4 regions of the Caldalkalibacillus uzonensis genome follow, and region 3 is predicted to be linked to each of the others. Evidence: riboswitches for the same ligand, from Rfam matches in the RefSeq annotation. Region 3 holds a riboswitch; each other region holds the start of a gene.

Region 1 (4,662 bases), on a different contig from region 3:
TTAAAACCAAAATTAAACATGGAAATCACCAGCCCGCATATGGTGGGGAGGGGGAAAGTATACCCTCGATCACTTAAGATCAATAGCTCTACAACCAATTATGGTATTAGGTTCCAAAATCTTGTTTACCTCACGGTAAAAAAGGCATTTTGCAAAAGCCTCAATTAAAAAAACACTTGAATATTTTAAAATAATGCATATACTAATTATAAGAATAATTTTATAAATGAACTGGCTTATCTATGAGGAATTGGGGACAACCCATTCCGTTAAATAGATAAACAACCAGTAGTATTGGGAGACTCAAAGCGAAACTTTAAAATCGTTTTGGGCTACCTCTATACTACTGGTTTTTTGTTTTTATATTTATCAAAAATGGAGGTTATTCAAATGGAATTTGGATTGTTTACAGTTTCTGATAACTACAAAGAAAAAATTTCTCGTTCGCTTGAGCAACTAATTTAGGAAATTATAGAGCAATCGGAGGTGCAGATCAATTAGGGTATGATGCCGTATAAGTATATCGTAAAGCTACGGTCAAGATTAAGCAGCTTTGCTGTGGCTTTCTCATCCCGCAGGGATGAAAAAGAAGGGTAAAGCTAAATGATTTTGGGATGAGGAAGCACACAGGCAATCTCATTTTACAGAATCGCGATCTGGTCATGCAAGAATCGTACTGGTCGAGCTATGTATATATTTTTTAGGTTTTTCTTAACAATTTTTCATAAAAATTTCTTCACACAAGAAAAAGGCAAACCCATTGAAAAGTGGGGACGCAAAGCCACAGATCTAAGGTCCTTCCCGGGACTAGGATGGCTGGGCTGCCTTGTGAAAAGACATCAATCGGCCTGTTTTTCCAGAGTTAGCCCATGCTATTTCCTTTAGGGAAATAGCTTCTTTTTTGTAAAAATTTAACTAGGAGGCATTATAATGACATTCAAACTCAGAACCAAACTCGTGTCGATCTCTGTACTGTTACTCATTGTACCTGCCCTGTTCATTGGCATCTTGGGCTATTACACCTCCAAAAACAGTCTAGATGATCTGGGCGCTACCAATCTGAAGAACAATGTTAAAATGGCTTTAAACGTGATTGAAGTGTTAAACCAGGAGGTGAAAGCCGGTCATTTGACTTTGGAAGAGGCGCAGGAAAGAGCTAAAATATATTTAATGGGAGAAAAACAGGCAGATGGCACAAGGGAAATCTCCATGAATATTGATATGGGCGAACATGGTTATTTCACAGTTATTGATGAACAAGGGTTGACTCACTTACATCCAAGACTAGAAGGGGAAAACGTGTTGGAATTGCAAGATTCAAGTGGCGCCTATTTTATTCAGGACTTTATCAGAACAGCTCAGGAGGGCGGTGGTTTTGTCTACTATGATTTTGGATTGCCCAACGCGCCAGATCAAATTGAGCCCAAAGTAACCTACGTAGAACTGGATCCCCATTGGGGGTGGATCGTGACGGCTGGCACCTATATGATTGATTTTAACAGTGAGGCCAATACTATATTTTATGCTTTATTGTGGACGCTATTAGTGGCTTTAGTTATCGGGCTCATTGTGATTTATTTCTTTTCCCGCCACTTGTCACAACCCATTTTAAACATTGTTGAGTATGTCCAACAGATTGCTAAAGGACATTTGGACCTTGAAATCTTACAAATCAAAAACAAAGATGAAGTGGGCACATTAGCTGACAACATCAACCATATGACCACCCATTTAAGAGAGATTATCACTCGGGTGACGGACGTGGCCCAACAAGTGGCTACCACATCAGAACAACTATCAGCCAGCAGTGAAGAAACCAGTAAAGCCACAGAACAAATTACTGATTCCATCCAGCAAGTGGCATCAGGTCAAGAACATCAGTTGAACGTTACCAAAGAATTAGAAACGGTAGTGCATAATATGAAAGGGGAAGTCGTACAGATGACTCATCATATCCAGGAGGTCACCCACTCAGCCTCAGACACCACCCAAATCGCTGAAGATGGCTTGGAAGTGGTTGAACGCTCCGTACAGCAAATGCAACATATTAACAATACCAGCGCAAAAATGGAAGCTGTCAGCCAAGAGCTTAATGAGAAAGCAGCAGAAATTGAAAAAGTGATTACTTTGATCACCGACATTTCAGAACAGACCAATTTACTGGCTTTAAATGCCGCTATCGAAGCTGCCCGAGCAGGTGAGCATGGACGGGGGTTTGCCGTCGTGGCCGAGGAAGTGCGCAAACTGGCAGAGCAATCGACCCAGGCTGCCAATCAAGTCAGTGCCTTGATTAAGGAGATTCAAGAAGAGACATCCAAAACAACCCAGGTGATGAATGAGGGAAACGCTGTGGTGCAAGAAGGAACCAATTTAGTGAATCAAGCTGGAGAGGCCTTTTCTCGTATTGCAGGTTCAGTCAAGGGGGTTTCTGATCAACTTAAAGCGGTTAATGCAGCCATTCAGCAGATTACGAAAGCCACAGACCACTTATTACAATCTGCTCAGCAAACCGCTCAAATCACTGAGCAGTCAACAGGACATTCCCAAAATGTGGCAGCTTCAGCTGAAGAACAGAATGCATCCATGGAAGAAATATCAGCAGCTGCCTCCACTTTAGCTAAAATGGCAGAAGACCTGCAGCAGCTGGTTTCCCGGTTTAAAGTATAATTGTCTCTCTCTTAAAAAGGATTATTGAACAAGGACTCCCTTAATGAAATGCTTAGACCGTACAATGCTTCCAAATTAGCCTGTGATCGTATCAATCTTGAATTAATAACTGCCCAAAGAGTCGTTTAAACTCACTTTTTAAAACGATAATCTTAGAATTGCTGTTCTTGTGAGAACTCTTGATGAATAATTTTGAAATTGATTCAAATAAAAAAACACTTGTATATCTTAAAATATTGTATATAATATAATTATAAGAATAATTTTATAAATGAACTGGCTTATCTATGAGGAATTGGGGACAACCCATTCCGTTAAATAGATAAACAACCAGTAGTATTGGGAGACTCAAAGCGAAACTTTAAAATCGTTTTGGGCTACCTCTATACTACTGGTTTTTTGTTTTTATATTTATCAAAAATGGAGGTTATTCAAATGGAATTTGGATTGTTTACAGTTTCTGATAACTACAAAGAAAAAATTTCTCGTTCGCCTGAGCAACTGATTCAGGAAATTATAGAGCAATCGGAGGTGGCAGATCAATTAGGGTATGATGCCGTTTGGTTTGCCGAGCACCATTTTAGTGAATATGGTATTATGACAACGCCTCAAATGCTGCTTTCAGTCATTGCTGAACGTACCAAAAATATTCGCCTAGGTGTTGCCATTGTGACACTACCTTTTCAAAATCCCATAAAAGTAGCTGAAGACTATGCTCTGTTAGATGTATTGAGTGACGGGCGAGTCAATCTTGGTTTAGGAAGTGGTTATTTACCCCATGAATTTACTGGCTTCAATGTAGATCCGGAAGAAAAAGTTCACATGTTTAACGAAGGTTTAGAAGTAATCGAAAGAGCATGGAGTGGTGAAAAATTCTCTCACAAAGGGAAGTACTACCAATATAACGACGTTCAGTTGCAAGTATTGCCCAAACAGGAAAAAGTACCATTATGGATCGGGGCTCTTAGTTCTCGCGGGGCGTATTATGTAGGGAAAATGGGACATAACCTTATGGGCGTTGCCTATGTGGCCAGCAATTCTATAACCGAACTAAAGAATATTATAGATGATTACAAAAAGGTGTATCGGGAAGCCGGCCATGATGAACAGAAAATCAACATTCCAATAGCGGTTCATGCTTATGTAGCTCCCACTAGAGAAGAAGCCATAAGAGACGCGAGAGAACATCTGAATCTCTATTTGGATACACGGCTCTATGGGCGCTCGGCCCAGTTTGAAGATTTAGAAGAACGAGAGCAATTGCTTATTGGTAACCCAGAAGATGTTATCCTAAGGTTAAAAAAATATGAGCAAGCCGGATGTAACCATATCATGATGCTTATGAATTTTGGTGGATTGCCTCATGAAAAGGTACTTAAATCAATGGAACTCGTCGCTCAAGAAGTGATGCCGGCGTTTAAAAAATCTTTTCAAACATCAAGTTTGGTAAAATGACATCGGAAATGGGAGATGAAGTTGATGAAACTGCTCGGGATATCTGGCACTATTTTAGGTTCTAAAACGGCGGTTCTTGTCAAACAGGTACTTGATGAAGTAGAGAAGCTCCGCGCTAATGTACAGATAGAGTTTTTAGATTTAAAAAATTATGAATTGCAGTTTTGTGATGGTAGGCCCACCTCCCACTATAATGACGATACGCAAGAAGTGATCAAAAAAGTCTCTGAAGCCGATCTGTATTTGATAGGAAGTCCCATTTTCAATGGTTCCATACCCGCTCCTTTAAAAAATGTGTTTGACTTAGTCTCACCAGAAGTTTTTCGTCATAAGGTGATGGGGTTTGTCGCTAATGGAGGAACTTATCAACATTACTTGGTAATTGAGAACCAACTAAAGCCCATCGCAGGATATTTACGTTGCTACGTGGCACCCAGTTACGTTTATGCCCACTCGCAGCATTTTAATACAAATAATGAGATTATCGACACAGATCTTCTCAACCGTATTCAAAAGTTGGCTACCGAGCTGATTATTATG
Region 2 (4,662 bases), on a different contig from region 3:
GTTGCCTTTCTTCAACCAGGCCTGAGCACTATTATCTTTGTGCTGGCTATCTTCGGTTGGATGGGAACAGCCCGCTTGGTGCGCGGAGAATTTCTAACTTTGAAAAAGCGTGAATTTGTCCTGGCGGCACGGACGACAGGCATGTCCAATGTGCGTATCATTTTTAGTCAAATTTTACCCAATGCCATGGGGCCGATTATTGTAGCTGCTACATTAGGAGTAGGTAGCATTATTATGACTGAATCAACACTAAGTTTCCTGGGATTAGGTGTTCAACCGCCTACACCAAGCTGGGGTAATATGTTGACCGATGCCCAAAGCGTGACCATTTTCCGCACAGCCTGGTGGTATCCAACTTTTCCGGGACTCATGATTTTAATTACGGTACTGGCCTTTAACTTTGTGGGGGAGGGTTTACGTGATGCCCTTGACCCGCGTGTGATTGAAAAATAGAATGAAAAGGACACATGTACAAGCCAGTCTTTAAAGGACGTGAGTAAGATTGCCGGGTCAAGAAGATCATGAAAAGTGGATGGAGCAAGCCATTCAACTGGCTAAGCGAGCGGAATCCCTGGGGGAGGTGCCCATTGGTGCTGTGATTGTCAAAGACGGTACCGTGATAGGCACAGGCTATAACCGGCGGGAGATTGACAAGAGCCCCTTAGCGCATGCCGAGATCATCGCCATCCAAGAGGCTTGTGAGCAGCTAGGGGGTTGGCGGTTAACAGGTTGTGATTTATACGTCACTTTAGAACCCTGTCCCATGTGTGCCGGGGCCATTGTTCAAGCGCGCATCAAGCGAGTGGTGTATGGTACGGAAGATCCAAAAGCGGGTTATGCAGGGACCCTGTACAACACACTGCAAGATGAACGCCTGAACCATCAGGTGGAGGTTATTGCCGGAGTCAGGAAAGAGGAATGTCAACATGTATTGAAAGACTTCTTCCGCCGTTTGCGGACAGCAAGGAAAGTTGCCAAACGCTTGCTCACTGATGCAGGTGATGGGCAACAATTGGGCCTGGAAGGAAAGGATTAACACTTGTGTAATGAGCTAGCTTTCGTTATAATGTTAGTTACAGTTGCCATGCAACTGTGTCCAAACATGTTTATAAAGTTTGCTGTGCTAGACGGGGAGGTAGCGGTGCCCTGTAACCCGCAATCCGCTATAGCGGGGTCGATGCCTATCTGAGGTTTGCACTATGTGAGGTCTGGCTCATGTACGCGGTGTTGACGAAAGGGTCCTATGCAACGGAAGCCCATGAACCCCGTCAGGTCCGGAAGGAAGCAGCGGTAAGTGGGTATCTCCGTGTGTTGTAGGGTAGCCTTTTCCGAGCTGGCGGCATGAGTACGCTTGGGTAGTGCTTATCGAGGATAGGTGCACAGCAGTTAACAAACACCTGCAAATAAGGTGTTTTTTCTTTTTTTAGAGGTAGCGTTTGGCCAAAATGAGGTTAATCGCTTTTTTATCAAGCTAAAGTTTTGTATAATCAAAAAACAAAGGAATACTGTGAATAAACAGTTAGATTGAGTGAAGGGCAAAGCTACGGAAACGTAGTGACGCAAAGCTACAGGGGCTAAGGTTATACCAACTAAGCCAGCCAGCTGCCGTTTAGGGAACATATCCTTTAAACGGATATGTTTTTTGTTTAGCCTAGCCCTTAGCGCCATGTCGAATTTTATGGTATCAGGGAGGATTTTAACCAATTAAACAAGAAGTAAATAGATTGATAATATACATATAATGGTTGACATCGGCCTGTCTAGGTTTTGCCCGTTATGCTATGTTAAATATTACTTATATTTCAGGGCTGGCCAACGGTGAGACCATCGTAAAGGTAGGGGTTCAGATGACGTCAAGCTCACATGGATTACCTTCTATTCTTCACGCCCTTTTTTCCGAACAGATCTTTAACAATGCTCACATTGGACTCATACTACTTAATGAACAGGGCCATATTGTCTCTATCACCAAAGCCGCCGCTAAAATAATGGGAGATGATCCCGAAGTTTTTATTGGTCAAAACATTTTCCATCTTTTTAAAAATATACCTGAAGGCCGGCAATTAATCTCCAAACGGGTCTTTGAGGGCGTGACGATTCGGAATCAGGCCATGACATGGCATAATGGCCAGTGTTACTATGAAATTCTGGTGGACAGTTTTCCGCTCATTGATGAGGCCGGCCACCAACAAGGTGCGTACATATTTATCAAAGATGTGACAAATTTGCGCTCTTTAGAAAATCAAATCCATCGCAACGAACGGCTGGCCATGATCGGACAAATGGCAGCAGGCACAGCCCATGAAATTCGCAATCCCTTAACCAGTATCCGCGGTTTTTTACAAATATTAAACAAGACTTTGAAGGAACGCAACATGATGCGGGAAGTTGAATATACCAACATCATGTTGGATGAAATTGACCGGATCAATCATCTGGTGGGCGAGTTTTTGTTACTGAGCAAATCACGGGAGACCCGCTACGAAAAAATCGATCTGGCCCTGCTGATGAAACAGTTTTTACCTATTATTCAAAATGAGGCTTTATTACACGGTATAGAAGTTCAAACCAAAGATTTTGACAATCTTCCGCCCATTGTGGGTGATAAGGAGCTGTTAAAACAAGTATTTCTCAATATTTGTAAAAATGCCATTGAAGCAATGGGCAACCAGGGGCGGTTGACTCTCTCCCATCACTTCTTACCAGAAGAACAAATGATCAGTATCAATATTAAGGATACAGGTCCAGGTATACCACCTTATGTGATTGATAAAATTTTTGAGCCGTTCTTTACGACCAAGGAGGAAGGGACGGGTTTAGGCCTTTCTGTTTGTCAGCGGATTATCCATGATATGGGGGGCAAAATACGGGTTTCATCCAAGGGCTATGGCACCACGTTTCATATTTGTATTCCGTATTTGGATGTCTGAAAGGGAGATAGGGTTTCTTTCTACGGACGGAGAGCCCTTTTTTTGCATTTCTGTCCACGGTATAATAATAAGATAGTATAAAGAACAAGAGGTTTGAAACGGAGAGGTTCATCATGACGTACCAAGCGTTGTACCGAGTCTGGCGGCCCCAAACATTTGACGATGTGGTCGGACAAGCCCATATTATCCAAACGCTTAAAAACGCGCTTTCAAATCAGACGTATACGCACGCTTACCTGTTTACAGGTCCCCGAGGGACTGGGAAAACAAGTACAGCCAAGATTATGGCTAAAGCGGTCAACTGTGAACAGGCCCCTACGGATAATCCTTGTAATCAGTGTGCCGCTTGTCGCGGTATTACCCAGGGAACGGTCGTCGATGTGGTTGAAATCGATGCTGCATCCAACAATGGAGTGGATGAGATCAGGGACCTGCGAGATAAGGTGAAATATGCCCCTACTGAAGTCCGGTTAAAAGTGTATATCATAGATGAAGTGCATATGTTAAGCCAAGGGGCTTTTAACGCTTTGCTGAAAACCCTTGAAGAACCTCCTGCTCATGTCATGTTTATTTTGGCCACCACTGAACCGCATAAGATTCCGCTCACGATCATGTCCCGCTGTCAGCGTTTTGACTTTAAGCGCATCTCCCAGAAAGAAATGTTGGAACGTCTGCACATCATTTGTGCCGAAGAAGGCTTCCAGGTAGAGCAGGAAGCACTGGAGCTCTTAACCCAGGTGGCAGAAGGAGGTATGCGCGATTGCTTAAGCTTGCTTGATCAGGCTGTTTCTTTTGCTGATGGCGAGGTGACGGTCGCCGATGTGGAGACCATTACCGGCTCAGTGGCTCAGGAAGCTTTAATGGACTTGGCTGATTGCCTCATGCGACAGGAAACGGAGGAGGCGATCAAACGCTTGGGTCTCTTGCTTGATGAGGGGAAAGAACCGACCCGTATTGTAGAGGATTTGATCTATTTTTATCGTGACGTACTCTTGTACCGGCAGGCACCCGGGCTGGCTGAGGGTTTTCAGCGTTTACGGCTGACGGAACGGTTGAAGGAACAGATCCAAGCCTATCGGGATGAACACCTTTTTCAAGCTATTGAACGGCTCAGTCGGGCCCAGCAGGACATGAAATGGACACACCATCCGCGGATATTCTTGGAAGTGGCCTTGATCCAGTTGACCCATCACCTGGATGAATCTCTGCCGGAGCCAGCTGCTGGTGCCCACTCCCCTAGAGCGAGCGAAGAAATTGAGCAACTCAAGATGAGAGTGGATACCCTGGAGAAGGCCCTGAAGCGTTTGGGTCAGCAGGGGGGAGTGACGGCTGTAGGAAGACAAGAGGAGAGTGTGTCCAGGGCGGGCAGCAGAAGCCCCTCCTCGAGCGGTTCGTCTTTGCCCCTGGCCAAGCTGAAAGAGGTACTGAAAACAGCCAGCAAACCCATGCTGAAACAGTTGCTGGAGAAGTGGCCGGCCATTTTGGAAGAGGTTAAGCAGAAGCAAATTATGGTCCATGCCTGGCTGCGGGATGGTGAACCGGTGGCCTCTGGCCCTAGCTTTTTCTTACTAGCCTTCAAGAGTTCCATTCACCGGGAGACAACGGAAAAAGAAAGTCACCGCCAGCTGATTGAACAGGTTGTTCAGCAGTACTTGCAAACAGAGGCGCAAATGGTCACAATCATGTATAATGAATGGGAAGATCTTAAGCAGCAATTTATAGCAGAACATAA
Region 3 (4,662 bases):
CCAAGTCCATGAATGGTATTCAACTAAATCGGTATATTTTTCACAAATGACCTCAATGGTCGTTAATGCAGCGGTATACAATGCACATTGGAGAACAATGCCTAGAAATCTTGAATGTACAGTTGTTTGGTAAAGGTAAATACACATGATGGGATAAAGAAAATATTCAAAAAGAATACTAGCATCGAAATATTTACTTAAAAATCTTACAGGGTATTCAACCATTTCTTCTTTTACTACAATAACCCCAATAAATGATGAAAAATAAGCTTTCATTAAGAAAATTAAAATCGTGTCCTTCAAAAGGAGTGGTTTTCTTAAACTGAAAAGAAATAATCCAATTCCAATGATTAGTAAACACCACAATAATATTCTGTCCATGAATCATGTTGTCTCCCATCGTTTTATTGTTTCCTAAATATGATCATTCCACAAAGAATAGGGATAATTAATAACAATCCTACGGTTAAAGTGGGTATGGCTAGTTTTGGTGCATATATTGCACTCAACTCTCCAAGGAAACCGGCAATGACAAATGGAATAGCGGTCTTTGACTTGTCAGCATTAGGTTTTGCATAATACCAAGCATCCCATACTGCATAAGCATAAAATCCAGGGTAAAATAACATGAATTGGAAATTTGTCGCATCTACAGCCTGTTGGTGGAATCCATTAAAATCAAGATGAATGGCATTGTTTATATTTCCAAATACATTATCAAAGTGCTCAACTATTATAAAGAAGACACCTTTCAAGAACTGACCATTATATATTTGTCCGAATCCGGGCATAAGAATGGAAAATAAAGCAGCCATATTTCTCATATATATATCTCCTTAAGTTCTTATCATTTTAAATAATTTTTATTTGTATAAAATAAAGGTTAACTTCTTACCTTATTTTTCTTTATTTTGTCCATTTTTATGTAAATAAAGGTTTTAATCCATTTTTCTTTTACACGAGGTATTATGTATATACCCCAGTTATTTTATGCAGCATAGCTTCTCTGAAGCCAAAAACATTGAATGATCTACATATAGTTCACATAACGTTCCTTCTTCCGGACAAAATAAAAAACCCCTTTCCGTTTTCCAACTTGCATTAACGCATAATGCGAAGTTGAAACAGAAGGAGTTGCATATTGTCGTTGCGTACTGTTCTTAACTATTATGTAACTAACAAGTATCACTTTAGATTATACATTTTAGGGTATAAAAGTAATCGATTACCATTGATAAAAGTCCCCGTGTTGAACTGGTGCGTGTTTTCTTAAGTATCTTATGAATATGATTTTTTACCGTCGTTTGGGAAACGAACAATGTTTTGGAGAGTTCTTCATTTGAATATCCATATAAAGATAACATGAGTAAAATTTCCTCTTCTCTTCTGGTTAAACGGTAGCGCTTAGCAATATAATGGACAACACGTTTATATTCTTGCTCCTTAATTTCCACGTTATGTTGTGGCAGGTACTCAATCGGCTTCACTACAACCACCCTCTCCACTCATATCTTTATAATTTGAAATTAAGTTCATATGTTTAATAGAAAACACACCTCCGCTTAAGAAGGTGTGTTTGTTTTCTTAAACGGCAGCTGGCTGGCATGGCATGTTGCTTTAGCCCCTATAGCTTTGCGTCACTACGTTTCCGTAGCTTTGCCCTTGTGCGTTTTTTAAGCATTATGGAATTTGAATTTTTAAGCAATTGGAAGCAGGACCAATGTCCTGTCTATTATGTTACCATTTTTTTCTTCAATTAGGTACACGACTTATGACCTATTTTTGGGAATCATAAAATAAAAAACTTCTTTCACAGGAAAGAAGCATACTTAAAGTTAAAATGGAGGCGGCACCCGGATTCGAACCGGGGATAAAGGTTTTGCAGACCTCTGCCTTACCACTTGGCTATGCCGCCACTTAAATCACATATAAAAGTGTGTATAAAAATGGAGCGGAAAACGGGATTCGAACCCGCGACCCCCACCTTGGCAAGGTGGTGCTCTACCCCTGAGCTATTTCCGCTCGCATAGAATGGCTGGGCTGGCTGGATTCGAACCAGCGCATCACGGGGCCAAAACCCGTTGCCTTACCGCTTGGCTACAGCCCAACAGTAAAACTATGGGGCGACTGATGGGATTCGAACCCACGAATGCCGGAGCCACAATCCGGTGCGTTAACCACTTCGCCACAGCCGCCATGTTATATAGAGTGGCAGGGGCAGTAGGAATCGAACCCACACTTGCGGTTTTGGAGACCGCCGTTCTACCATTGAACTATGCCCCTGCAATATGGTGGAGGGGGACGGATTCGAACCGCCGAACCCAGAGGGAGCAGATTTACAGTCTGCCGCGTTTAGCCACTTCGCTACCCCTCCACATTTTCGTATGGTGCCGGCGAGAGGAATCGAACCCCCAACCCACTGATTACAAGTCAGTTGCTCTGCCAATTGAGCTACACCGGCACGCTATTAATCCATATTTTAAGTGGTGGCTCGGGACGGAATCGAACCGCCGACACGAGGATTTTCAGTCCTCTGCTCTACCGACTGAGCTACCGAGCCAGAGACAATTGTTAATATAACACACGTTTTGAGATGCTGTCAATTGCTTTGTGACTAGCAGTCCCTGTTAGTTAAATAGACATAAAATGGCGGAGCTGACGGGATTCGAACCCGCGATCTCCTGCGTGACAGGCAGGCATGTTAGGCCTCTACACCACAGCTCCACAATGTATCATGTTGCGCAAATATATTGGTTGCACCCTGCGGGTACCACGATTTTCGCTTCCATCGATGAAAATTCGACGTAGTAGCGCTCATATTTTGGTTGCGGGGGCAGGATTTGAACCTGCGACCTTCGGGTTATGAGCCCGACGAGCTACCAGACTGCTCCACCCCGCGTCATTCTTATGAAAGTGGTGGAGGGTGACGGGTTCGAACCGCCGACCCCTTGCTTGTAAGGCAAGTGCTCTCCCAGCTGAGCTAACCCTCCATAATGGTGACCCGTAGGGGATTCGAACCCCTGAATGCCGGCGTGAAAGGCCGGTGTGTTAAGCCACTTCACCAACGGGCCACGTAAAATGTATCTTTGATTTAATATGGCGGAGAGGGAGGGATTCGAACCCTCGAGACGGGTTATCCCCGCCTACACGATTTCCAATCGTGCTCCTTCGGCCAGCTCGGACACCTCTCCATGTCTTAACGCCGCTTAAAACTTGCGTTTTTTCTTGTCTCACCAGCGGCGACAGACAATAATATAACATGTCTTCAGTGTGAAGTCAACCGCCAAATGGCAATAAATTTTTCCATATTTCCTCCGCCATCAATCGTCTCAGTCATTGGCATTTGACTGGTAAAACATAGACCGTCAGCAGGACTAAGCGGTGATGTCCCGTTTTATGAAGGTTAACCAAGTCACCAAGATAAACAGGATGTAATACATAGATAAGACCAGTAAGGAAAATGAGAGGGTCATGCCCTCAACGAGGGGAAGCCCATCCACATATTGCCTGAGATCAAAGTGGGCAAACAAGATCCATTTGACCCACGGATACTGGCTTAATAAAACAGCCAACTGTCCGCCAGTAAACATCAGAAACATGGATAAGCCGATAGCCAAAGCACTGTTGGTGAAAACGGCAGCCACCATAAAAGCAAAGGTGACCATCATTACGAGCGGAATGCTCTCAAACGCATATTGCTGCAAAAGACCGCTTAATCCTTGGTCCTCTAGGAAATCCCCACCCGGATTGGTCCATAATCCTTCAAAGCCGAACAACACGCCCCCCAGCACCAGCGAACCGAGAAACAGCACCACAATCATATACATACTAAACAGCAGTACAGCGATATATTTGGCCAACAAAATTTTGGCACGATGGATGGGACGGATGAGCAATAGCTTGATGGTCCCCTGTGAAAATTCATTGGCTACCGATGTGGCAGCAACAATGATCGCAAACAAGGTGATCAGTCCAAACAGGGGAACCGTTACATTCATAAAATACAACAATGGGGATGCCCCTTCACTTGCCGCGATAGGAAGAACATATTTTGTGATAAAGGCGATACCCACAATGGCCATGAGCAGCAATATAAACATCACCCATGTCCCCATCCTGCGGTATAATTTTAACTGTTCATTTTGCAGTAAGCCTAACCAGATGTTCATTGCGCTTTGCCTCCTGTCATTTCCAAGAACCGTTCCTCCAAGGTTTTCTCTCCTGCAGGTCGAATACCGTATATCTTTACCTTGGCCTGCACAAGGTGTTGGACCACGTCCGGAATTTGTTCCTTTTCCAGCATGACTTTGAATTCATGATCAGTGACATGTCGGACAGGAACAGCATGATCCTCCATGACCTGCACCGCTTGGTGAAGCGGATCGACGGTGAAGGTGATCATGTGTTGATGTGCTGAGTTTAAAAAGGTCTCAACCGATTGCACATCCAACAATTTTCCCTTGTCGATAATGGCGATGCGGTCACACATCAACTGCATTTCGGCTAACAAATGGCTGGAAACCACCACTGAGACCCCTTCTTCCTGGGCCAAACGGCGCAGATAGTTTCTGATCTCTCTGATTCCGGCAGGATCTAAGCCGTTGGTCGGTTCATCCAAAATCAGTAAAGAAGGAGAGTGAAGCAACGCTTGGGCCAAACCTA
Region 4 (4,662 bases), on a different contig from region 3:
CCTCTTCGATGGACTCAATCATGTTCTGGAACATTTCAAAGCCTTCCATCTGGTAGGCCCTGAGCGGATCTGTCTGGCCGTAGGCCCGCAAGTGAATGCCCTGCCGCAGCTGGTCCATGGCATCAATGTGGTCCATCCATTTGGTGTCCACCGCACGCAAAACAACCACTTTTTCAAATTCGCGCATCAGCTCGGCCCCTGCTTCCTGCTCCCGCTGGTCATAGATCGCTTTGATCCGGTCCATAAACAGGTTGATGATCTCTTCCCGGGATTTCATTTTAATATCATTGACAGTCACCGTGCCTTCATGGAAGAAAGTGGCGTTGGCATAGTCAATAATCGCCTGATAATCCCACTCTTCAGGCACTTCACTGTCAGGGGTATGCAAGGTGACGATGCGCTCCACTACGCTTCTCTGCATACCCTCTACCACTTCGCGCAGGCTGTCCCGTTCCAGCACTTCCCGGCGCTGCTTGTAAATTATTTCCCGCTGCTGATTAATCACATCATCGTATTGCAGCAACCATTTGCGGATGTCAAAGTTGTGCCCTTCCACCCGCTCCTGAGCTTTTTCAATGGCCCGGGTAATCATGCGGCTCTCGATGGGCTGATCCTCATCCATGCCCAGCCGGTTCATCATGCCCATAATGTTTTCCCCGCCAAAACGGCGCATCAGCTCGTCTTCCAGTGACAAATAAAACTGGCTGGAACCGGGATCACCCTGGCGTCCGGCACGACCGCGCAACTGGTTATCAATGCGTCGGGATTCATGCCGCTCCGTCCCGATAATATGCAACCCGCCCAGCTCAGCCACACCTTCACCCAGCATAATATCGGTTCCCCGGCCGGCCATATTGGTGGCAATGGTAACTGCTCCCCGTTGCCCGGCTTGAGCAATGATTTCCGCTTCACGCTCATGGTGTTTGGCATTGAGCACCTGGTGAGGGATGCCTTCTTTCTTAAGCATGGCCGACAGCAATTCTGATTTTTCAATAGAGACCGTGCCCACCAGGACAGGTTGTCCCTTTTGGTGCCGCTCCACGATCTCCCTGACCACGGCCCGGTACTTGGCTTCCTCCGTTTTATAGACCATATCGGGCATATCGTTACGGATCATCGGTTTGTTGGTGGGAATCACATACACATCCAGGCCATATATTTTGCGAAACTCTTCTTCCTCTGTTTTGGCGGTCCCTGTCATGCCAGCCAGCTTCTGATACATACGGAAGTAGTTTTGGAAGGTGATCGTGGCCAACGTCATGCTTTCCTTGTGGATCTCCAGCCCTTCCTTGGCCTCGATGGCCTGATGCAGCCCGTCACTGTAGCGGCGGCCGTGCATCAAGCGGCCGGTAAACTCATCCACAATCACCACTTCACCATTTTCCACCACATAGTCCACATCACGGCGCATAATCACCCGTGCTTTTAAGGCCTGATTAATATGGTGGTTAATCAGCACATTGGCATGATCATACAAGTTGTCAATGCCAAAGTAACGCTCCGCTTTGGCTACCCCTTCATCGGTCAGCATCACGTTGCGCGCCTTCTCATCCACCGTATAGTCCCGCTCTTTGACCAGGCCGGCCACAAAACGGTCCGCCGCCGTGTAGTACTGGGTAGAGCGCTGAGCCTGGCCCGAAATAATCAGAGGTGTGCGTGCCTCATCAATGAGGATGCTGTCCACCTCGTCTACAATGGCGAAATTGAGCGGCCGCTGCACCATCTGCTCCTTGTACAGCACCATGTTGTCCCTTAAGTAATCAAAGCCAAACTCATTGTTGGTGCCATAAGTGATATCGGCCACGTACGCTTCCTTCTTTTGCTCAGCTGACAGGCCGCTAATGTTAAGCCCAACGGTTAAGCCCAAAAAGTTATACAGCTTGCCCATCTGCTCACTGTCCCTCTTGGCCAGGTACTCGTTGACCGTGACCAGATGAACCCCTTTGCCTGTCAAAGCATTTAAATAAATGGGGAGGGTGGCCACCAATGTTTTCCCTTCCCCGGTTTTCATCTCCGCTATTTCCCCTTTATGCAGGACAATGCCGCCCAACAGCTGCACATCAAAGTGGCGCATGTTCAGTACCCGTTTGGCTGCTTCCCGGCAAACAGCATAGGCCTCGGGTAACAGGTCATCGAGGGTTTCTCCATCAGCCAGACGCGCCTTAAATTGTGCTGTTTTTTGCTGCAGTTCGTTATCAGATAGGCGCTCTATGTCCGGTTCAAGACTGTTGATATGCTCAACAATGGTGTACATTTTCTTTAATTCTTTCTCTGTGGGATCTCCAATCCACTTCTTCAACCATCCGAGCATCGTTAATCGCTCCTTTCATCCGCCTGTCTCTCCGTGCTGACCCATAAGCTTCTATGAGCGCCATTTCTATCCAGACAGGGGTGAATCACATCAAGCCTATTTTACCAAATCAAAGTGGAGGGAGACAAGAAAGGTCAGGGAAGGCATGAATGATGGAGATGTAATTAAACATTATTTTGTCAAAATCGTTCAAAAAATTGTCGAACTCCCTTGAATAAAGATGTCAAATTTTGTATCATTATATTATGTTTATTATTATATTATATTAATCTAGCAGCTAAGAAGTATAACATAATAGCACTTTTTACGATACCGACAATTTTAAACAATAACAGGATAAAGGCAAAACTGCGGAAACGCAGTGACGCAAAGCTACAGGGGCTAAGGTCCGTTAGGACTATGCCAGCCAGTTGCCGTTTATGGGGGAAAAAGCCACACCCTGTATAAACGGGTGTGGCTTTTTGACATCACCGGGGATGAAAGGCAGGTTAACTGTCATGGTAAGAAAGGGAAACCAGTCAGTCCAAGCAGATGCTCATATAGTCAGCCCTAAATTGGGACAAGCCCTCGCTAAGTCAGGGCAACAAATCTTTAACATCTTAGAAAATACACAAGACGGGTTTATCGCCCTTAACCAGCAGTGGGAATTCATCTATCTTAATCAATCAATAGAACGTCTGTTTAATATTGACCGCTTCAGCCTGTTTGGCAAAAATATATGGCGTACCTTTCCTCAGCTGAAGGGCAGCAAGTTTTACACAGAGTCCACCCATGCTTCCAGGAGTCAGACAGTAAGGAGCTTCACAGAACTATATCCTGCTCTGAACCGGCGGTATGAAGTAACCGTTTACCCTTCCCAAGATATTTTGGTTATCTACTTCAGGGACATGACAGGACAGCAGCGTACCCAATCTATACAGCATGATGTTGTGTCCTATGGAGAGAAGAGTAATCCACACGTATATCATAAGCAAGATATGAATTTTGACCAGTTGAGGGGCATACTGTTAGAAAACGAGTTGCATCATGCGCTGGCAAAAAAACAATTCCGTGTCTATTACCAGCCCCAAATCGATACCACCACAAGATCCATTTGTGGAATGGAAGCCCTGATCCGCTGGCAGCACCCTAGTCTGGGACTAGTGCCACCCAATGAATTCTTGCCTCTGACAGAAGCCAATGGATTAATCAGGTCCATTGGTGAGTGGGTATTACAGACTGCCTGTCAGCAAGCAAAAGTGTGGCAGCAACAGGGCTTCAGCCCAATCCAGGTGTCCGTCAATTTCTCAGCCATCCAATTTCAACAGGATCATTTGGCTGATATGGTGCAGCAAATCCTGGACCACACCAGACTGGCGCCTTCCCAGTTGAGAGTGGAGATCACCGAATCAGCGATGATGGCCAGTTTGGAACACACAGCGCAGATATTAAATCAATTAAGAAGTTTGGGGATCCAGATCGTGATTGACGATTTTGGCACCTGTTATTCTTCTTTGCAATATTTAAAAGACTTTCCCGTGGACATGATCAAAATCGACCGCTCTTTTATCAAAGATATCCAGAACCGTTACAAAGACCAAGAAATTGTCAGAGCCGTTATCGAATTGGCCCACCGTTTGGGTGTCAAAGTGTGTGCTGAAGGTGTGGAAGACGAGGATCAATTCAATTTGCTTAAGAATCTCGGCTGTGATGAGGCTCAAGGCTTCCTATTCAGCCGCCCCATTCCCCCTGAACAGATACGGCAATTGCTGCACACACGCTGAATTGAACCATAGCTGTACTGGCTGCCTCTCTGTATATAACAGAAGCTGTCCCCAAGGGAAGTGAACTGCATCCCTATGGGGACAGCCCTTTTCATTTTTACTCCGGTTGAATCAGACCGTAACGGCCGTCCTTACGCTTGTAGACCACGCTCACTTTCTCCGTTTCTGCATCGGAAAAGACGAAAAAGTTGTGACCCAAGAGATCCATTTGCAAAACAGCTTCCTCAGCATCCATTGGCTTCAGATTAAAGCGCTTGGTGCGCACGATCTCAATGCTGTCATCCACTTCATTCTGCGTCTGGTCAGCCTGACCATTCACATCATGGAAAAGCTGCTTGACACTGCCTTCTTGCCGGAATTTGCGGTTGACTTTGGTTTTATATTTACGGATTTGACGCTCCAATTTTTCTACAACCAAATCAATTGAGGCATACATGTCCAGGCTTTTTTCCTCCGCGCGAAGCAGCAGCTTCGGCATCGGAATCGTCACTTCAACGCTATGCTGATCCCGGGTAACTTTCAAGGTGACATACACATCGGAGGTAATGTCTTCCTGGAAATACCGCTCCAGGCGTCCCACCTTCTTTT

Evidence for each region. A riboswitch is a leader RNA that binds a small molecule or an ion and turns the genes downstream of it on or off. The one in region 3 is predicted to bind cyclic di-GMP.
Region 1: another riboswitch for cyclic di-GMP. It lies ahead of J2S00_RS18910 (methyl-accepting chemotaxis protein); the one in region 3 lies ahead of J2S00_RS17375 (helix-turn-helix transcriptional regulator).
Region 2: another riboswitch for cyclic di-GMP. It lies ahead of J2S00_RS16815 (ATP-binding protein); the one in region 3 lies ahead of J2S00_RS17375 (helix-turn-helix transcriptional regulator).
Region 4: another riboswitch for cyclic di-GMP. It lies ahead of J2S00_RS13340 (sensor domain-containing protein); the one in region 3 lies ahead of J2S00_RS17375 (helix-turn-helix transcriptional regulator).

What each region holds. Positions count from the first base shown of each region.
Region 1 covers NZ_JAUSUQ010000028.1:42-4,703, forward strand. The annotation lists cyclic di-GMP riboswitch class I at 741-829, shown strand; gene J2S00_RS18910 (methyl-accepting chemotaxis protein) at 931-2,667, shown strand; gene J2S00_RS18915 (LLM class flavin-dependent oxidoreductase) at 3,103-4,122, shown strand; gene J2S00_RS18920 (NADPH-dependent FMN reductase) at 4,147-4,662, shown strand, end outside.
Region 2 covers NZ_JAUSUQ010000016.1:13,171-17,832, forward strand. The annotation lists gene opp4C (oligopeptide ABC transporter permease) at 1-453, shown strand, start outside; gene tadA (tRNA adenosine(34) deaminase TadA) at 503-1,036, shown strand; RNA gene ffs (signal recognition particle sRNA large type) at 1,119-1,383, shown strand; cyclic di-GMP riboswitch class I at 1,525-1,610, shown strand; gene J2S00_RS16815 (ATP-binding protein) at 1,782-2,930, shown strand; gene dnaX (DNA polymerase III subunit gamma/tau) at 3,044-4,662, shown strand, end outside.
Region 3 covers NZ_JAUSUQ010000017.1:48,169-52,830, forward strand. The annotation lists gene J2S00_RS17365 (CBO0543 family protein) at 1-381, opposite strand, end outside; gene J2S00_RS17370 (hypothetical protein) at 405-824, opposite strand; gene J2S00_RS17375 (helix-turn-helix transcriptional regulator) at 1,191-1,487, opposite strand; cyclic di-GMP riboswitch class I at 1,588-1,671, opposite strand; tRNA gene J2S00_RS17380 (tRNA-Cys) at 1,842-1,915, opposite strand; tRNA gene J2S00_RS17385 (tRNA-Gly) at 1,948-2,022, opposite strand; tRNA gene J2S00_RS17390 (tRNA-Gln) at 2,033-2,107, opposite strand; tRNA gene J2S00_RS17395 (tRNA-His) at 2,120-2,195, opposite strand; tRNA gene J2S00_RS17400 (tRNA-Trp) at 2,210-2,283, opposite strand; tRNA gene J2S00_RS17405 (tRNA-Tyr) at 2,290-2,374, opposite strand; tRNA gene J2S00_RS17410 (tRNA-Thr) at 2,386-2,461, opposite strand; tRNA gene J2S00_RS17415 (tRNA-Phe) at 2,485-2,560, opposite strand; tRNA gene J2S00_RS17420 (tRNA-Asp) at 2,648-2,724, opposite strand; tRNA gene J2S00_RS17425 (tRNA-Met) at 2,823-2,899, opposite strand; tRNA gene J2S00_RS17430 (tRNA-Val) at 2,915-2,990, opposite strand; tRNA gene J2S00_RS17435 (tRNA-Glu) at 2,995-3,071, opposite strand; tRNA gene J2S00_RS17440 (tRNA-Ser) at 3,098-3,191, opposite strand; gene J2S00_RS17445 (DUF2705 family protein) at 3,375-4,169, opposite strand; gene J2S00_RS17450 (ABC transporter ATP-binding protein) at 4,166-4,662, opposite strand, start outside.
Region 4 covers NZ_JAUSUQ010000010.1:42,823-47,484, reverse strand. The annotation lists gene secA (preprotein translocase subunit SecA) at 1-2,311, opposite strand, end outside; cyclic di-GMP riboswitch class I at 2,643-2,729, shown strand; gene J2S00_RS13340 (sensor domain-containing protein) at 2,809-4,074, shown strand; gene hpf (ribosome hibernation-promoting factor, HPF/YfiA family) at 4,172-4,662, opposite strand, start outside.